DNA from 2 places in the Streptomyces sp. NPDC001093 genome. Region 1 is predicted to be linked to the other one. Evidence: predicted binding sites of a transcription regulator. Region 1 holds the regulator's gene; the other holds the start of a gene.
The links. Region 1 encodes HspR, which represses chaperone genes until heat shock. Its sites were predicted from a motif close to TTGAGNNNNNNNNNCTCAA; they were not measured.

Region 1 (7,410 bases):
CGCCGAGATCGTGGACGACGAGCGCAAGGACGGTGCCGCGTGACGGAGGAGACCCCGGGCTTTGAGGAGAAGCCCGACGTCCCCTCCGGCGCCACCTCCGACGACGCCGAGCCGAAGGCCGCCTCCTCCGAGAAGGGGGCGGCCCCGGCCGGGGACGGAACCGAAAGTGCCGGTCTGGTGGCCCAGCTGGACCAGGTGCGCACCGCGCTGAACGAGCGCACGGCGGACCTCCAGCGCCTCCAGGCCGAATACCAGAACTACCGCCGACGCGTCGAGCGGGACCGGATCACGGTCAAGGAGATCGCCATCGCGAACCTCCTGACCGAGCTCCTGCCCGTGCTCGACGACATCGGCCGCGCGCGGGAACACGGCGAACTGGTCGGCGGCTTCAAGTCGGTGGGCGAGTCGCTGGAGACCGTCGCGGCCAAGCTGGGCCTGCAGCAGTTCGGCAAGGAGGGCGAGCCCTTCGACCCGACCATCCACGAGGCCCTGATGCACAGTTACGCGCCGGACGTCACCGAGACGACCTGCGTGGCGATCCTGCAGCCCGGGTATCGCATCGGCGAGCGCACCATCCGCCCCGCGCGGGTGGCCGTCGCCGAGCCGCAGCCCGGCGCGCAGACCGTCAAGGCCGAGGGCGCCGAGGACACCACCGAGGCGAAGCAGGCCGACGACAAGGAGAACGGTGGCCCGGACGAGGGCTGACGTGAAGACCACTGAGGGGAAGGAGGGACGTCGGGGATGAGCACCAAGGACTTCATCGAGAAGGACTACTACAAGGTCCTCGGCGTCCCCAAGGACGCCACCGAGGCCGAGATCAAGAAGGCGTACCGGAAGCTCGCCCGCGAGTTCCACCCGGACGCCAACAAGGGCAACGCCAAGGCCGAGGAGCGCTTCAAGGAGATCTCCGAGGCGAACGACGTCCTCGGCGACCCCAAGAAGCGCAAGGAGTACGACGAGGCTCGCGCCCTGTTCGGCAACGGCGGCTTCCGCCCCGGGCCGGGCGCCGGCGGCTCCTTCAACTTCGACCTGGGCGACCTCTTCGGAGGCGGCGGGACCACCACCCAGGGCGGAGGCTTCGGGGGCGGCATCGGTGACGTCTTCGGGGGCCTGTTCAACCGCGGCGGCACCGCCGGCACGCGTACCCAGCCCCGGCGCGGCCAGGACATCGAGTCCGAGGTCACGCTGAGCTTCACGGAGGCCATCGAGGGCGCCACGGTGCCCCTGCGGATGTCCTCCCAGGCGCCCTGCAAGGCCTGCTCGGGCACCGGCGACAAGAACGGCACACCGCGCGTGTGCCCGACCTGTGTCGGCACCGGGCAGGTCGCCCGGGGCTCCGGCGGCGGCTTCTCGCTCACCGACCCCTGCCCCGACTGCAAGGGCCGCGGCCTGATCGCCGAGCACCCCTGCATGGAGTGCAAGGGCAGCGGCCGCGCCAAGTCCTCGCGGACCATGCAGGTCCGCATCCCGGCCGGAGTCACCGACGGCCAGCGGATCCGGCTGCGCGGCAAGGGCGCGCCCGGCGAGCGGGGCGGACCGGCGGGCGACCTGTACGTGGTCGTGCACGTCGGCGAGCACCCGGTGTTCGGGCGCAAGGGAGACAACCTCACGGTGACCGTCCCGGTGACCTTCGCCGAGGCCGCGCTCGGCGGCGAGGTGCGGGTCCCCACCCTGGGCGGCCCGCCCGTCACCCTGAAACTGCCGCCCGGCACGCCCAACGGCCGCACCATGCGCGCCCGGGGCAAGGGCGCGGTCCGCAAGGACGGCACCCGCGGCGACCTGTTGGTCACCGTCGAGGTGCGTGTGCCCAAGGACGTGTCGGGGAAGGCTCGTGACGCGCTCGAGGCGTATCGCGAGGCGACCGCGGGCGAGGATCCGCGGGCGGAGCTGTTCGAGGCCGCGAAGGGAGACTGAGAGAGATGGACGGCCGTCGACGTAACCCGTATGAACTGACCGAGGAGACCCCGGTCTACGTCATCTCGGTGGCGGCCCAGCTCTCCGGACTCCACCCGCAGACGCTGCGCCAGTACGACCGCCTGGGCCTGGTCTCCCCGGACCGCACCGCGGGCCGGGGCCGCCGCTACTCGGCCCGCGACATCGAACTGCTGCGCACCGTCCAGCAGTTGTCGCAGGACGAGGGCATCAACCTGGCCGGCATCAAGCGCATCATCGAACTGGAGAACCAGGTCGCCGCGCTGCAGTCCCGCGTCGCGGAGCTGGAGGCGGCCCTGGACGGCGCGGCGGCCGCGATGCAGCAGCGCGAGGCCGCCGTCCACGCCTCCTACCGCCGCGACCTGGTCCCGTACCAGGAGGTCCAGCAGACCAGCGCGCTGGTGGTGTGGCGGCCGAAGCGGCAGCAGGACTGACGCGGGACCGAGTGGACCACCAGGGGCCGGCAGAAGCGATTCCGCCGGCCCCTTCGCCGTACCTGCCGGCGGTGCACCACGCTCCGGCACCTCCACCGAGCCGCCCGCCTCTTCGGCCGAGAATGTTCGGTCGGGTGTGCGAGGCAGGCGGGCGTCGGTGAAGGGTCCGTAACGGGGGCATGAAGGGGGATTCGCGTAGTCTTTCCAGGCCTTCACGGGCTGCGCGGAGCGTGATGTTGCCATCTCGTTAAGTGGTTCCGCTTGACGCCGGGTGCGGCCTACGCGTTGTCTTTTCAGACACCTGGGTCGTATAGCTGCCCTACGTCCGGAACGCACCTGAAGTGAGCCCTCGAATGCGTCGTATCGCCATATCCGTGGCCGCATCCACGATGACCCTCTCGCTCGCCGGTTGTGGCGTGCTGGGAGCGACGGGGGACGGCGCGAGCGCGAGCCCGAGCAAGGGCAACGACATCACCGTGGGCCTGCTGCTGCCGGAGAAGGCCAACACCCGCTACGACAAGTTCGACTACCCCATCATCAAGAACAAGGTGGCCGAACTCACCGGCAAGCAGGGCAAGGTGGAGTACGCCAACGCCGACGCGGACGCCTCCCAGCAGGCCTCGCAGATGCAGAAGATGATCGACGAGAAGGTCGACATCATCATGATCGACGCGGTCGACTCGCACGCCATCGCCCCCGAGGTGAAGAAGGCCAAGGACGCGGGCATTCCGGTCATCGCCTACGACCGTCTCGCCGAGGGCCCGATCGACGCCTACGTCTCCTTCGACAACGAGCTCGTCGGCGAGGTGCAGGGCCGCACCCTGCTGGAGGCCCTCGGCTCGGCCGACAGCTCCAACAAGATCGTCATGGTGAACGGCTCGCCCACCGACCCCAACGCCAAGCAGTTCAAGCAGGGCGCGCTCTCCGAGCTGACCGGCAAGGTGACGATCGCGGCGACGTACGACACCACGGACTGGAAGCCGGAGCTCGCCCAGACCGAGATGGCCAGGGCCATCAGCGCGATCGGCAAGAACAACATCGCCGGCGTCTACGCCGCCAACGACGGCATGGCCGGCGGTGTCATCAAGGCCCTGAAGGCCGCCGGCGTCACGAACCTGCCCCCGGTCACCGGCCAGGACGCGGAACTCGACGCCGTCCAGCGGATCGTGGCCGGTGAGCAGTACATGAGCGTCTACAAGGCCTACCCGGACGAGGCCGAGGCCGCCGCGCAGATGGCCGTCGCCAGGGTCCGCAGCCAGGACATCCAGTTCGACGCGCTCACCCAGGACAAGGTCGACAGCCCCACCACCAAGGCCATCCCGTCCAAGCTGATCCAGCCGGTCGCCCTGACCAAGGGCAACATCAAGTCCACGGTCCTCGCGGACGGCATCTACACCGTGGCCGACATCTGCACGCCCAAGTACAAGGCTGCGTGCACGGCGCTCGGCCTGAAGTAGGCGTCCGAAGGCGTACGGGGCTGCGCGGCGCCCCGTCCCGCGCCACCCCCGTGGGCGCGGGACGGGTCCCCTCCGGGTGTGCCGGTGACACCTGGGGGAAGTGGGACCAACGATGCCGTGACGTGGTCCGGGCCACCACCATCAGCTTGTTGCAATGCGAGGGGCGGAGCCTGGCCGATACCCGGACATAACTGCGTTTAACGGCGGCCCTGTTGTGGAGAGCCGTGTTGCGGACCCGGTCGGCGCCGCGCATAGTTGCGCTGCGGAAGTGGCAGCACACCGGGGGTGAAATGGGCGATGGCCGGGCGCGGGGCGGAGGAACATCCACACGGCGCCGACCGACTGTGCGCGGCCGGCGACCGGGTCTATTCCCGGGCCGTACGCCGGGGGCGCGTGCCGCGCACTGATGCCGAGGCGGTGCCCTGCCTGCTGGAACTGGCCCTGCTGCACCCGGATCCCGACGACATGGACTGGCTGGTGCCGACCTCCCCGCAGGAGGTCATGACCAGGCTGCTGCGCGGGGTCTACGACGAGGTCAGCGAGAGCCAGCGGCGGGTGGGCTCGGCGGTGGCCGCCTTCGAGTGGTACGCCGGACTCGGCCGTCAGCTGGGCGCACTGGCCGCACCGGCCGAGGGCAGCGCGATCCGGGTGCTGGACGGGCTCTCCCGGATCCAGGCCGCGATGGACGAGGCGACCGAGGCGTGCACGACCGAGGTGCTCACCGTGCAGCCCGGCGGCATCCGCCGGGAGGCCGAGCTGACCGAGGGGCTGCACCGGGCACTGGCCCTGCGCGGCCGGGGCGTGCGCATGCGCGACCTGTACACGCACGTGGCCCGGCACGGCCAGGGTCTGCTCAACTACCTGGAGCTGATGGGCGACACGGTCGAGGCCCGCACCCTGGACGAGGTGATCGACCGGCTCATCCTGTTCGACCGAACGGTGGCCTTCATCCCGGCCAACGCCGACCGCACGATGGCCCTGGAACTGCGTCACCCGGCCCTGGTCGAATACCTGGTGACGGTCTTCGAGCGGCTCTGGCGCCTCGCCATCCCGCTGACGGCCCCCCTCCCCGACACCGGCATCGAGGGCATCTCGCACCGCGAGCAGTCCATCGCCGCGCTGCTCGCCGAGGGCCACCAGGACGCCGTGATCGCCGAGCGGCTCGGCATCAGCGTGCGCACCTGCCGGGCCCATATCGCCCGGCTGTCGGAGACCCTCGGCGCGGCCAGCCGTACCCAGCTGGGCGTGCGGATCGCCCAGGTCGGCCTGGACGGCCACCGCGGGCCCGGCCTGCCGGCCGGCGCGCTCACGGTTCCTGATCAAGAATCCCCGAGCGTGCGATGAGATAGCCCAGCTGGGCCCGGCTGTCGCTGCCCAGGGTGGCGGCGAGCTTGGCGATGTGCAGGCGGGCGGTTCGGATGTTCATGCCGAGGCGGTCGGCGATGACGGCGTCGGTGTGCCCCTCGACGAGCAGGGTGGCGATGGCGCGCTGGCGGGGCGTGACGCCGTTCACCGACGGCGGCTGCACCGCCTTCGGGAACATCGGCGTGGCCAGCCGCCAGAGCCGCTCGAAGGTCGTGACGAAGTACTTGATCAGCGCCGGGTGACGGACCTCCAGGGCGAGCGTGCCGTCGTCGGCGGCGGGCAGGAAGGCGACCTTGCGGTCGATCACGATGAGCCGGTCCGGCACCTCGTCGAGGCTGCGGGCCTCGGTGTCGCCGCGCCGGAAGTGCTCCAACGGCCCGTACACCTCCGGCACATGGCGCAGGGTGTGCTGGTAGAGGGTGCGGATACGGCCGCCGCGGTCCAGCAGCGCCTGATCGCGCCCGAAGGCGGTGTCGCGGGCCACCTCTCCGCGCGGGCCGGTGAGGCCGGCGTGCGGCTGGATGGTCAGGGACTCCTCGGTGGCGTCGACCATCGCGTCGGTGATGGCCCGGTTGATCTGCTCGGTGCCGCTGAGCAGCCGCAGCATCGCCGGCCCGGCGCCGGTGCCGGAGTCCTGCCGTACGTCGATCCGCAGGAGCGGCCCGAACCGCTCCACCAGCCGGTCCTCGCGCCGCCGTTCCTCGGCGACCCGTGCCGCGGAGGCGCGCAGCAGCCGGTGCAGTGCCGCGGTGGGCGCGACCGGTTCGAGCTGTCCGACGTCGTCCAGCGCCGGGTGGAGCAGGCCGAATCCGGTGAGACAGGGCACGTCGGCGGCCTCGCCGACGGGGATCCGCCCCTCCCGCAGGGCCCGCTCGTACACCTCCTCACCGGCGGCGCACAACTCCTCGACCCCGTGTTCCCGGTGCGTCACCGGCCCGCCTCCCCCTGGACGTCGAGGATCCCGGACCGCCCGATGAGGTAGCCCAGCTGGGCCCGGCTGTCGCTGCCCAGGGTGGCGGCGAGCTTGGCGATGTGCAGGCGGGCGGTGCGGATGTTCATGCCGAGTCTCTCCGCGATGTGGGCGTCGGTGTGGCCTTCGATCAGGAGGGCGGCGATGGCGCGCTGGCGGGGCGTGATGCCGTTCAGGGTGGGCGGCTGGGCGGCTACGGGGTACATGGGGGTGGCCAGGCGCCAGAGGCGGTCGAAGGCGGTGGCGAGGAACTCGACGAGGGCGGGATGGCGGATCTCCAGGGCGAGGGTGCGGTCGGCGTTGGCCGGGATGAAGGCCACCGCGCGGTCCACGACGATGAGGCGGTCGGTGATCTCGTCGAGGGTGCGGGCCTCGGCGGCGCCTCGCAGCTGCTCGTAGCGGGCGAGGACCGAGGGCGCGTGCCGGAGGGTGTGCTGGTAGAGCGTGCGGATACGGCCGCCGCGGTCGAGGAAGTCCTGGTCGCGGGCGAGTGCCTCGGCGCGTGCCTCGGCAGGCGTGCGGGTGTGGCTGATGTGCGGCTGGACGGCGAGCAGTTCGCCATGGCCGGCGGCCATGGCCCGGGTGATGGCCTGGCCGATGCGCGGGAGCCCGCTGAGGACGGCGACCGCCGGCGGGTCGTCGGCCCCGGCGTGCCGGCCGTCGATCCGCAGCAGGGGTTCGAACAGATCGGCCAGCCGGGCCTCGCGCCGCCGCTCGTCGGCGATGCGGTCCTCCGAGGCGCGCAGCAACCGGTGCAGGGCGACGGCGGGTGCGAGGGGCTCCAGTGTGTCCGGGGCCCCGGCCGACGGCCGCAGCAGGCCGAAGTCGACCAGGCAGGGCGCCCCCTCGGCGTCCCCGGCACGCAGGTGACCGTCTCGCAGCGCGCGTGCGTACAGCGCCGCTCCCTCGGCGCACAGGTCCTCCGCACCGTGTGCCACATGCGTGGCCCGGGCCATCGTGCCCTCCCTCCCGGACTCAGAGGTCCTGGTCCAGGATCCCCGACTGCGCTATGAGAAAGCCCAGCTGGGCCCGGCTGCCGCTGCCCAGGGCCGTCGCGAGCTTGGCGATGTGGGCGCGGCACGTGCGGACGTTCATGCCCAGGCGCCGGGCGATGGCCTCGTCCACGTGCCCCTCGACCAGCAGCTTGGCGATGGAGTGCTGGATCTCCGTGATGCCGTCGGGGGCGGTCTCGTAGGGGGCGCCGGCGCTCAGCGGGACCGCGCGGGCCCACATGAACTCGAAGACCTTGACC
Region 2 (7,410 bases), on a different contig from region 1:
GGCGGACGCCAGCTGGGCCGTCATGCGCAGCGCGACCGGCACCGGCAGCCGGCCCTCCTGGTCGATCAGGGCGCGCAGGTCCTGCCCGGAGACGTAGCACATGGCGATGTAGAGGAGCCCGTCGAACTCGCCGGCCTCGAAGACGGGGACGATGTTGGGATGGTCGATGGCGGCGGCCACCCGGGACTCCTGGGCGAAACGGCGGCGGAAGGCGTCGTTCCTGGTGTACTCGGGGGCGAGCAGCTTGAGGGCGACCGTCCGGCCGAGGCGCAGGTCCCTGGCGCGGTAGACGACGGCCATGCCCCCACGACCGAGCTCGCGCTCCACCTGGTAGCCCGCGATCTCGGCCCCGATCAGACCGGAGGGGGTCTTGGGGGGCCAACTCACGCCTGAATTCTATCGACCTGTGCCGATATGGGCGCGGTGCGCGGATTGCTGTACGCGCACAGGGCGAAGGCCCGGGTCTCCCTCAGGGGACCCGGGCCTTCACTCATCCCGTGGCGTCCGTCACGCCGCCAGGGGAACCTCCGGCGTCGCGCCGTTCGTCGCGGGCGCGAGTGCCAGTTCCAGGACCTGGCGGACGTCGGTCACGGTGTGGACGTCGAGCTTGTCCAGCACCTCGGCCGGGACGTCGTCCAGGTCGGGTTCGTTGCGCTTGGGGATGATCACGGTGGTCACCCCGGCGCGGTGGGCGGCGAGCAGCTTCTGCTTCACGCCGCCGATGGGCAGCACCCGGCCGGTCAGCGAGACCTCGCCGGTCATGGCGACGTCCGTGCGGACCAGGCGGCCGGAGAGCAGGGACGCCAGGGCCGTCGTCATCGTGATGCCGGCGCTCGGGCCGTCCTTCGGGACCGCGCCCGCCGGGAAGTGGATGTGCACACCCCGGTCCTTCAAGTCGCCCACGGGCAGCTCCAGTTCGGCTCCGTGGCTGCGCAGGAAGCTCAGCGCGATCTGCGCCGACTCCTTCATCACGTCACCGAGCTGACCGGTCAGGGTCAGGCCCGCGGCGCCCGTCTCCGGGTCGGCCAGGGAGGCTTCCACGTAGAGCACGTCGCCGCCCGCGCCGGTGACCGCGAGACCGGTCGCCACACCGGGGACCGACGTACGGCGCTCGGCCGGGTCCTGGGCGGACTCCGGCACGTGGTGCGGGCGCCCGATCAGATCGCGCAGGTCGGCGTCCCTCACGGTGAACGGCAGCTCCCGCTCGCCGAGTTCGTGCTGGGCCGCGACCTTGCGCAGCAGGCGTGCGATCGAGCGCTCCAGGGTGCGGACACCCGCCTCGCGCGTGTACTCGCCGGCCAGCTTGCGCAGGGCGCTCTCCTCCAGAACGACCTCTTCCCTGCCGAGTCCCGCCCGCTCCAGTTGGCGCGGGAGCAGGTGGTCGCGGGCGATGACGACCTTCTCGTCCTCGGTGTAGCCGTCCAGGCGGACGATCTCCATACGGTCGGCGAGCGCCTCCGGGATGGCCTCCAGGACGTTGGCGGTGGCCAGGAACACCACGTCCGACAGGTCGAGTTCGACCTCCAGGTAGTGGTCCCGGAAGGTGTGGTTCTGCGCCGGGTCCAGGACCTCGAGCAGGGCCGCGGCCGGGTCGCCGCGGAAGTCGGAGCCCACCTTGTCGATCTCGTCCAGCAGGACCACCGGGTTCATCGACCCGGCCTCCTTGACGGCCCGCACGATCCGGCCGGGCAGCGCGCCGACGTAGGTACGGCGGTGGCCGCGGATCTCGGCCTCGTCGCGGACGCCGCCGAGGGCGACGCGGACGAACCTGCGGCCCATGGCGTGCGCGACCGACTCACCGAGGCTGGTCTTGCCGACGCCGGGCGGACCCACCAGGGCCAGTACGGCACCGCCACGCCGGCCGCCGATGACGCCGAGCCCGCGCTCACTGCGCCGCTTGCGCACCGCGAGGTACTCGGTGATGCGCTCCTTCACGTCCTGAAGACCCGCGTGCTCGGCGTCCAGGACCGCCTTGGCGCCCTGGATGTCGTAGGCGTCCTCGGTCCGCTCGTTCCAGGGCATCTCCAGGACGGTGTCCAGCCAGGTGCGGATCCAGGAGCCCTCCGGGGACTGGTCGCTGGACCGCTCCAGCTTGTCGACCTCCTTGAGCGCGGCCTCGCGGACCTTCTCCGGCAGGTCGGCGGCCTCGACGCGGGCGCGGTAGTCGTCGGACTCCTCGCCGTCCTGCTCGCCGTTCAGCTCGCGCAGTTCCTTGCGGACGGCCTCCAGCTGGCGGCGCAGCAGGAACTCGCGCTGCTGCTTGTCGACGCCCTCCTGGACGTCCTTGGCGATGGTCTCGGCCACCTCCTGCTCGGCGAGGTGGTCGCGGAGCTGCTGTGCGGCGAGCTTGAGCCGGGCCACCGGGTCGGCGGTCTCCAGCAGTTCGACCTTCTGTTCGATGGTCAGGAACGGCGAGTATCCGGAGTTGTCGGCGAGCGCGGCGACGTCGTCGATGGCCTGGACGCGGTCCACGACCTGCCAGGCGCCGCGCTTCTTCAGCCAGGCGGTGGCGAGCGCCTTGTACTCCTTGACGAGGTCGGCGACCTGGCCCGGCAGCGGGTCCGGCACGCTCTCGTCGATGCGGGCGCCCTCGACCCACAGGGCCGCGCCGGGACCGGTGGTGCCGGCGCCGATGCGCACCCGGCTCCGGCCGCGGATCAGAGCCCCCGGGTCACCGTCGGCCAGCCGGCCGACCTGCTCGACCGTGCCCAGCACACCGGTCTTCGCGTACGTGCCGTCGATGCGGGGCACCAGCAGCACCCTGGGCTTGCCCGGTTCCGACCGGGCGGCGGCCTGCGCGGCCTCCACCGCGGCCCGTACCTCGGCGTCGCTCAGGTCCAGCGGAACCACCATGCCGGGCAGCACGACCTCGTCGTCGAGCGGCAGCACGGGCAGGACGAGCGTGAACGCCGGTGACTCAGTAGCCATGATCTCCCCTTCGGCAGTCAAGTTGAGCTATGCCGACTCAACCGTTGAGGGGAGGGCTGGTGTTCCCCTTGTCTGTTCGCTCTCAGCGATCACGTTCGCCCAAGGGGGTGCCGTGGAAGGTGCGTTCGCGGGTGAGGGTGCGGGTGCGCGGCGCTTTCGCGCGCCCGCGCGGCGGAGCCGCACATCGGTACAGTCCCGCGCCCCTATCGGGGCGCGTCAACCCACCGGCGTACAAAAGGCCAGCTCGCCACACCTATCGTCAGCGCGATCAGGTGGCCCCAGTTCGTCATCGGGTCCACGAAGGCGATCAGGTCGCTCACGAGTTCGGCGGCCGTCAGGGCGAGAAGGGGCCAGCGGAGCCAGGGACGCAGGAGGCCCGACAGGGCGCCGATGCTGCCTGCCACGCCGAAACTGATGCCGTAGTCGAGGCGGTGCAGTGAGGTGGGCGGAAGGTGGCCGACCAGGACGGCGAGGCCCACGGGGATCTCGGTGGCGAGCGTGGCCAGGACGTGCCCGGCGAGGAAGACGCAGGCCGCACGCGCGCCCCCTATCCGCCGCTCCAGCGCGGTGAGCACCAGCACGAACGCCACCGCGTACGGCGAGAGGACACCGCCCGCGATCCACAGCGCGCTCGCCAGCAGCACCACCGCGGGTGTGCGCACCAGGTGGGCCACGTCCGTGCTGGAGTCCTGGTAGAGGGCCTGCACCAGGGCGGGGTCGGCCAGGGTCGCGAACACGGAGGTGACGGCCAGGACGGCCATGTAGGCGAAGGTGAACGGGGTGCCCGCGGGGGTGGGCAGCAGCCGCCACAGCCGCGGAACCGAGAGCGAGAGCGGGAGCGGTGCGGCCGGACGCCCTTCGACGGGGGCGGGTCCGGGAGCGGGAGCGAGGGGCGTGGCGTGCCGCTGGCGTGGCACGCCGTCCAGCAGGTCCGCGATCGCGGGCACCGGGACGGCGCCGAGGCCGTCCGGAAAGGGCGCGCCCGTCAGGGGCGGGGACGCGGCCGCCGCAGGGCCCGTCGCGGTCCGTTCCACGCTGTGGCACTCCTTCCGTTCTGCCCCAACCCTTCGGCTTCCGGGGGCCGCTGTCTATGACCGACGCCACGCGAGAGCCGATTCACAGCAACCTCCTACGTTCCGGCCGCGTCCTCGCCCCGCACCGAAAGGGTGCACATCAGTGCGACATTTCTAATTCCCGTGAAGGTCAAGGTGTGTTCAAGGAGGATGGGTGCATGACTGCCGTGTACGACTCCCCCGTGATCCTCGACCGGCGCGACGGCCCGTACGGCGAGGTGGTGCTGCGCCGGCACGGAGCACTGTTGCAGATCATCGCCAACGGCTGCTTCCTGATGGACACCTCCGACGGCCGCTCGGAGCGGCTGCTGGTCGACGCCGCGTACCGGGCGCTGGACGGGCGGCCGGAGCCGAACGTGCTGATCGGCGGGCTGGGCGTGGGGTTCTCACTCGCACATGCCGCGACGAGCCCCGGGTGGGGGCGGATCACCGTCGTGGAGCGGGAACCCGCCGTCATCGACTGGCACCGGGACGGGCCGCTGGCGGCGGTCTCCGCCACGGCGCTCGCCGACCCGCGCACCGAGGTCGTGCAGGATGACCTCGTGGCGTTCGTCAATGAGACATCCGACACGTTCGACGCGCTCTGCCTGGACATCGACAACGGTCCCGGCTGGACGGTCACGGACGGCAACCACACCCTCTACTCACCCGCCGGACTCGCCGCCTGCGCAAGGGTGTTGACTTGCGGCGGGGTGCTCGCGGTGTGGTCCGCCGAACCGTCTCCGGAATTTGAAGGTACCTTGCGGAATGCCGGGTTCCAGCAGGTGCGTACCGAAGAGGTGCCCGTTGCCCGGGGCGTTCCGGACGCCGTGCACCTCGGCGTCCGCCCTGGATAGCGACAGCACGGTGGATCCCCGTAATGTGCTGCCCTGACGCGGATCATTCAAGCGTCAATCGCAGACATGGGATCACCCCACTGGTTCCGGAAAGCAACAAGCAGGGGCGGGCGATGGAGCAGACACACACCTCCCAGAGCGGCGCGGCGACGACCACCCCGGGCGCACAGCGCCGGGTGCTGGTCGTCGAGGACGACCCCACGATCGTCGACGCCATCGCGGCCCGGCTGCGTGCCGAGGGATTTCTCGTACAGACCGCGACGGACGGCCCGGCCGCCGTCGACACGGCCGAGGCCTGGCAGCCCGACCTGCTGATCCTCGACATCATGCTGCCGGGCTTCGACGGCCTGGAGGTCTGCCGGCGGGTGCAGGCGCAGCGCCCGGTGCCGGTGCTGATGCTGACCGCGCGCGACGACGAGACGGACATGCTGGTCGGTCTCGGCGTCGGCGCGGACGACTACATGACCAAGCCGTTCTCGATGCGGGAGCTGGCCGCACGCGTGCACGTGCTGCTGCGCCGGGTGGAGCGGGCGGCGCTGGCCGCGGCCACCCCGCGCTCCGGCATCCTGCGGCTCGGCGAGCTGGAGATCGACCACGCACAGCGCCGGGTGCGGGTGAAGTCCGAGGACGTCCATCTCACGCCCACCGAGTTCGACCTGCTGGTGTGCCTGGCGAACACCCCGCGCGCGGTGCTCTCCCGGGAGCAGCTGCTGGCCGAGGTGTGGGACTGGGCGGACGCCTCCGGCACCCGTACGGTCGACAGCCACATCAAGGCGCTGCGCCGGAAGATCGGCGCCGAGCGGATCCGTACGGTGCACGGCGTCGGGTACGCGCTGGAGACGCCCACGCCATGAGCGTCGACGGGCGTCAGGCCGCGCGGAGAAGCCCCGGGGAGGATCCCTGGGGCGGCGTGCGCCCGTTCTCGATCAAGACCAAGCTGGGCGCGCTCGTCGTCATCTCGGTGCTGATCACCACCGGTCTGTCGATGATCGCGGTGCACACCAAGACCGAGCTGCGCTTCATCACGGTCTTCTCCATGATCGCCACCCTGCTGATCACGCAGTTCGTGGCGCACTCGCTCACCATGCCGCTGGACGAGATGAACGCGGTGGCGCGGTCGATCTCCGAGGGCGACTACACCCGCCGGGTGAGCGACGGCCGCCGGGACGAGCTGGGCGACCTGGCCCAGACGATCAACGTCATGGCGGACGAGCTGGAGGCCCAGGACCGCCAGCGCAAGGAGCTGGTCGCCAACGTCTCCCACGAGCTGCGCACCCCGATCGCGGGCCTGCGCGCGGTGCTGGAGAACATCGTCGACGGGGTCACCGAGGCCGACCCGGAGACCATGCGGACGGCCCTGAAGCAGACCGAGCGGCTGGGCCGGCTCGTGGAGACCCTGCTGGACCTGTCCCGGCTGGACAACGGCGTCGTACCGCTGAAGATGCGGCGCTTCGAGGTGTGGCCGTACCTCTCGGGCGTGCTGAAGGAGGCCAACATGGTGGCCTCGGCGCGCGCGGGCATCGCCTCCGGCTCCGGCAGCCACACGCGTACCGACGTCCATCTGCACCTGGACGTCTCCCCGCCGGAGCTGACCGCGCACGCGGATCCCGAGCGCATCCACCAGGTCGTCGCCAACCTGATCGACAACGCGGTCAAGCACAGCCCGCCGCACGGCCGGGTGACGGTGAAGGCGCGGCGCGGGCCGCAGCCGGAGTCGCTGGAGCTGGAGGTCCTGGACGAGGGCCCCGGCATCCCCCGGTCGGAGTGGCACCGGGTGTTCGAGCGGTTCAACCGGGGCGCGGTGACCCGGCCGCACGGGCCGGGCAGCGACGGCGGCACGGGGCTCGGTCTGGCGATCGCCCGCTGGGCGGTGGATCTGCACGGCGGCCGGATCGGTGTGGCCGAATCCGAGCGGGGCTGCCGGATCATCGTCACCCTTCCGGGACCGTCCTCCGTCCCACGTTGACGTAGGGTTCGAACCGGAGGCACAAGATCCACGAGCGTCCGCGCCACTGCAGCGCAGCTGGACACGTGTGATCAGGAGCAGGCCCGCGCGATCGGTCGAACGAAGAAGCGCCGGGCCGGGGCCGACGCACCCTCTCACCTACGGAACCACGCTTGTTTCCCGCCATATCAAGCCCTGAAACAAGATTTCCGATGTGACTTACGCGACGATGACCTTGCTCGACCTGACCTTCCCGGCCGTGGAGGCGTAGCCTTTATTTCCGCTGTCCATCACCTTGTGAAGCGGAAGAGGGCGGTTGCCGCCGTGTCGCCACAGTCCCCCAGTAACCCGAGCGTCTCCACCGACGACCAAGCCGGGAAGAACCCCGCTGCCGCGTTCGGTCCGAACGAGTGGCTCGTCGACGAGATCTATCAGCAGTACCTCCAGGACCCGAATTCGGTAGACCGCGCCTGGTGGGACTTCTTCGCCGATTACAAGCCGGGTGCTCCTGCCACCCCGGCTGCGGCGGGTACTGCGGCCGCGGGGGCCGCAGAGACCACCACCACGGCCCCGAAGGCCCAGCCCGCGCCGGCTCCCGCGGCCCCCGCGGTCCCGAAGCCCGTCGCCG

Region 2: lon (endopeptidase La) is a predicted target of HspR. The motif match lies at 2,951-2,969, and genes of this name have one in related genera.

Annotation. Positions count from the first base shown of each region.
Region 1 covers NZ_JBEPBF010000004.1:43,672-51,081, forward strand. The annotation lists gene dnaK (molecular chaperone DnaK) at 1-43, shown strand, start outside; gene grpE (nucleotide exchange factor GrpE) at 40-705, shown strand; gene dnaJ (molecular chaperone DnaJ) at 742-1,914, shown strand; gene ABT288_RS03800 (heat shock protein transcriptional repressor HspR) at 1,920-2,366, shown strand; gene ABT288_RS03805 (sugar ABC transporter substrate-binding protein) at 2,720-3,823, shown strand; gene ABT288_RS03810 (helix-turn-helix transcriptional regulator) at 4,121-5,167, shown strand; gene ABT288_RS03815 (helix-turn-helix transcriptional regulator) at 5,130-6,119, opposite strand; gene ABT288_RS03820 (helix-turn-helix transcriptional regulator) at 6,116-7,114, opposite strand; gene ABT288_RS03825 (helix-turn-helix transcriptional regulator) at 7,134-7,410, opposite strand, start outside.
Region 2 covers NZ_JBEPBF010000226.1:40-7,449, reverse strand. The annotation lists gene ABT288_RS48425 (serine/threonine-protein kinase) at 1-387, opposite strand, end outside; gene lon (endopeptidase La) at 508-2,928, opposite strand; gene ABT288_RS48415 (rhomboid-like protein) at 3,132-3,962, opposite strand; gene ABT288_RS48410 (spermine/spermidine synthase domain-containing protein) at 4,160-4,837, shown strand; gene ABT288_RS48405 (response regulator transcription factor) at 4,951-5,691, shown strand; gene ABT288_RS48400 (HAMP domain-containing sensor histidine kinase) at 5,688-6,803, shown strand; partial or broken gene ABT288_RS48395 (2-oxoglutarate dehydrogenase E1 subunit family protein) at 7,107-7,410, shown strand, end outside.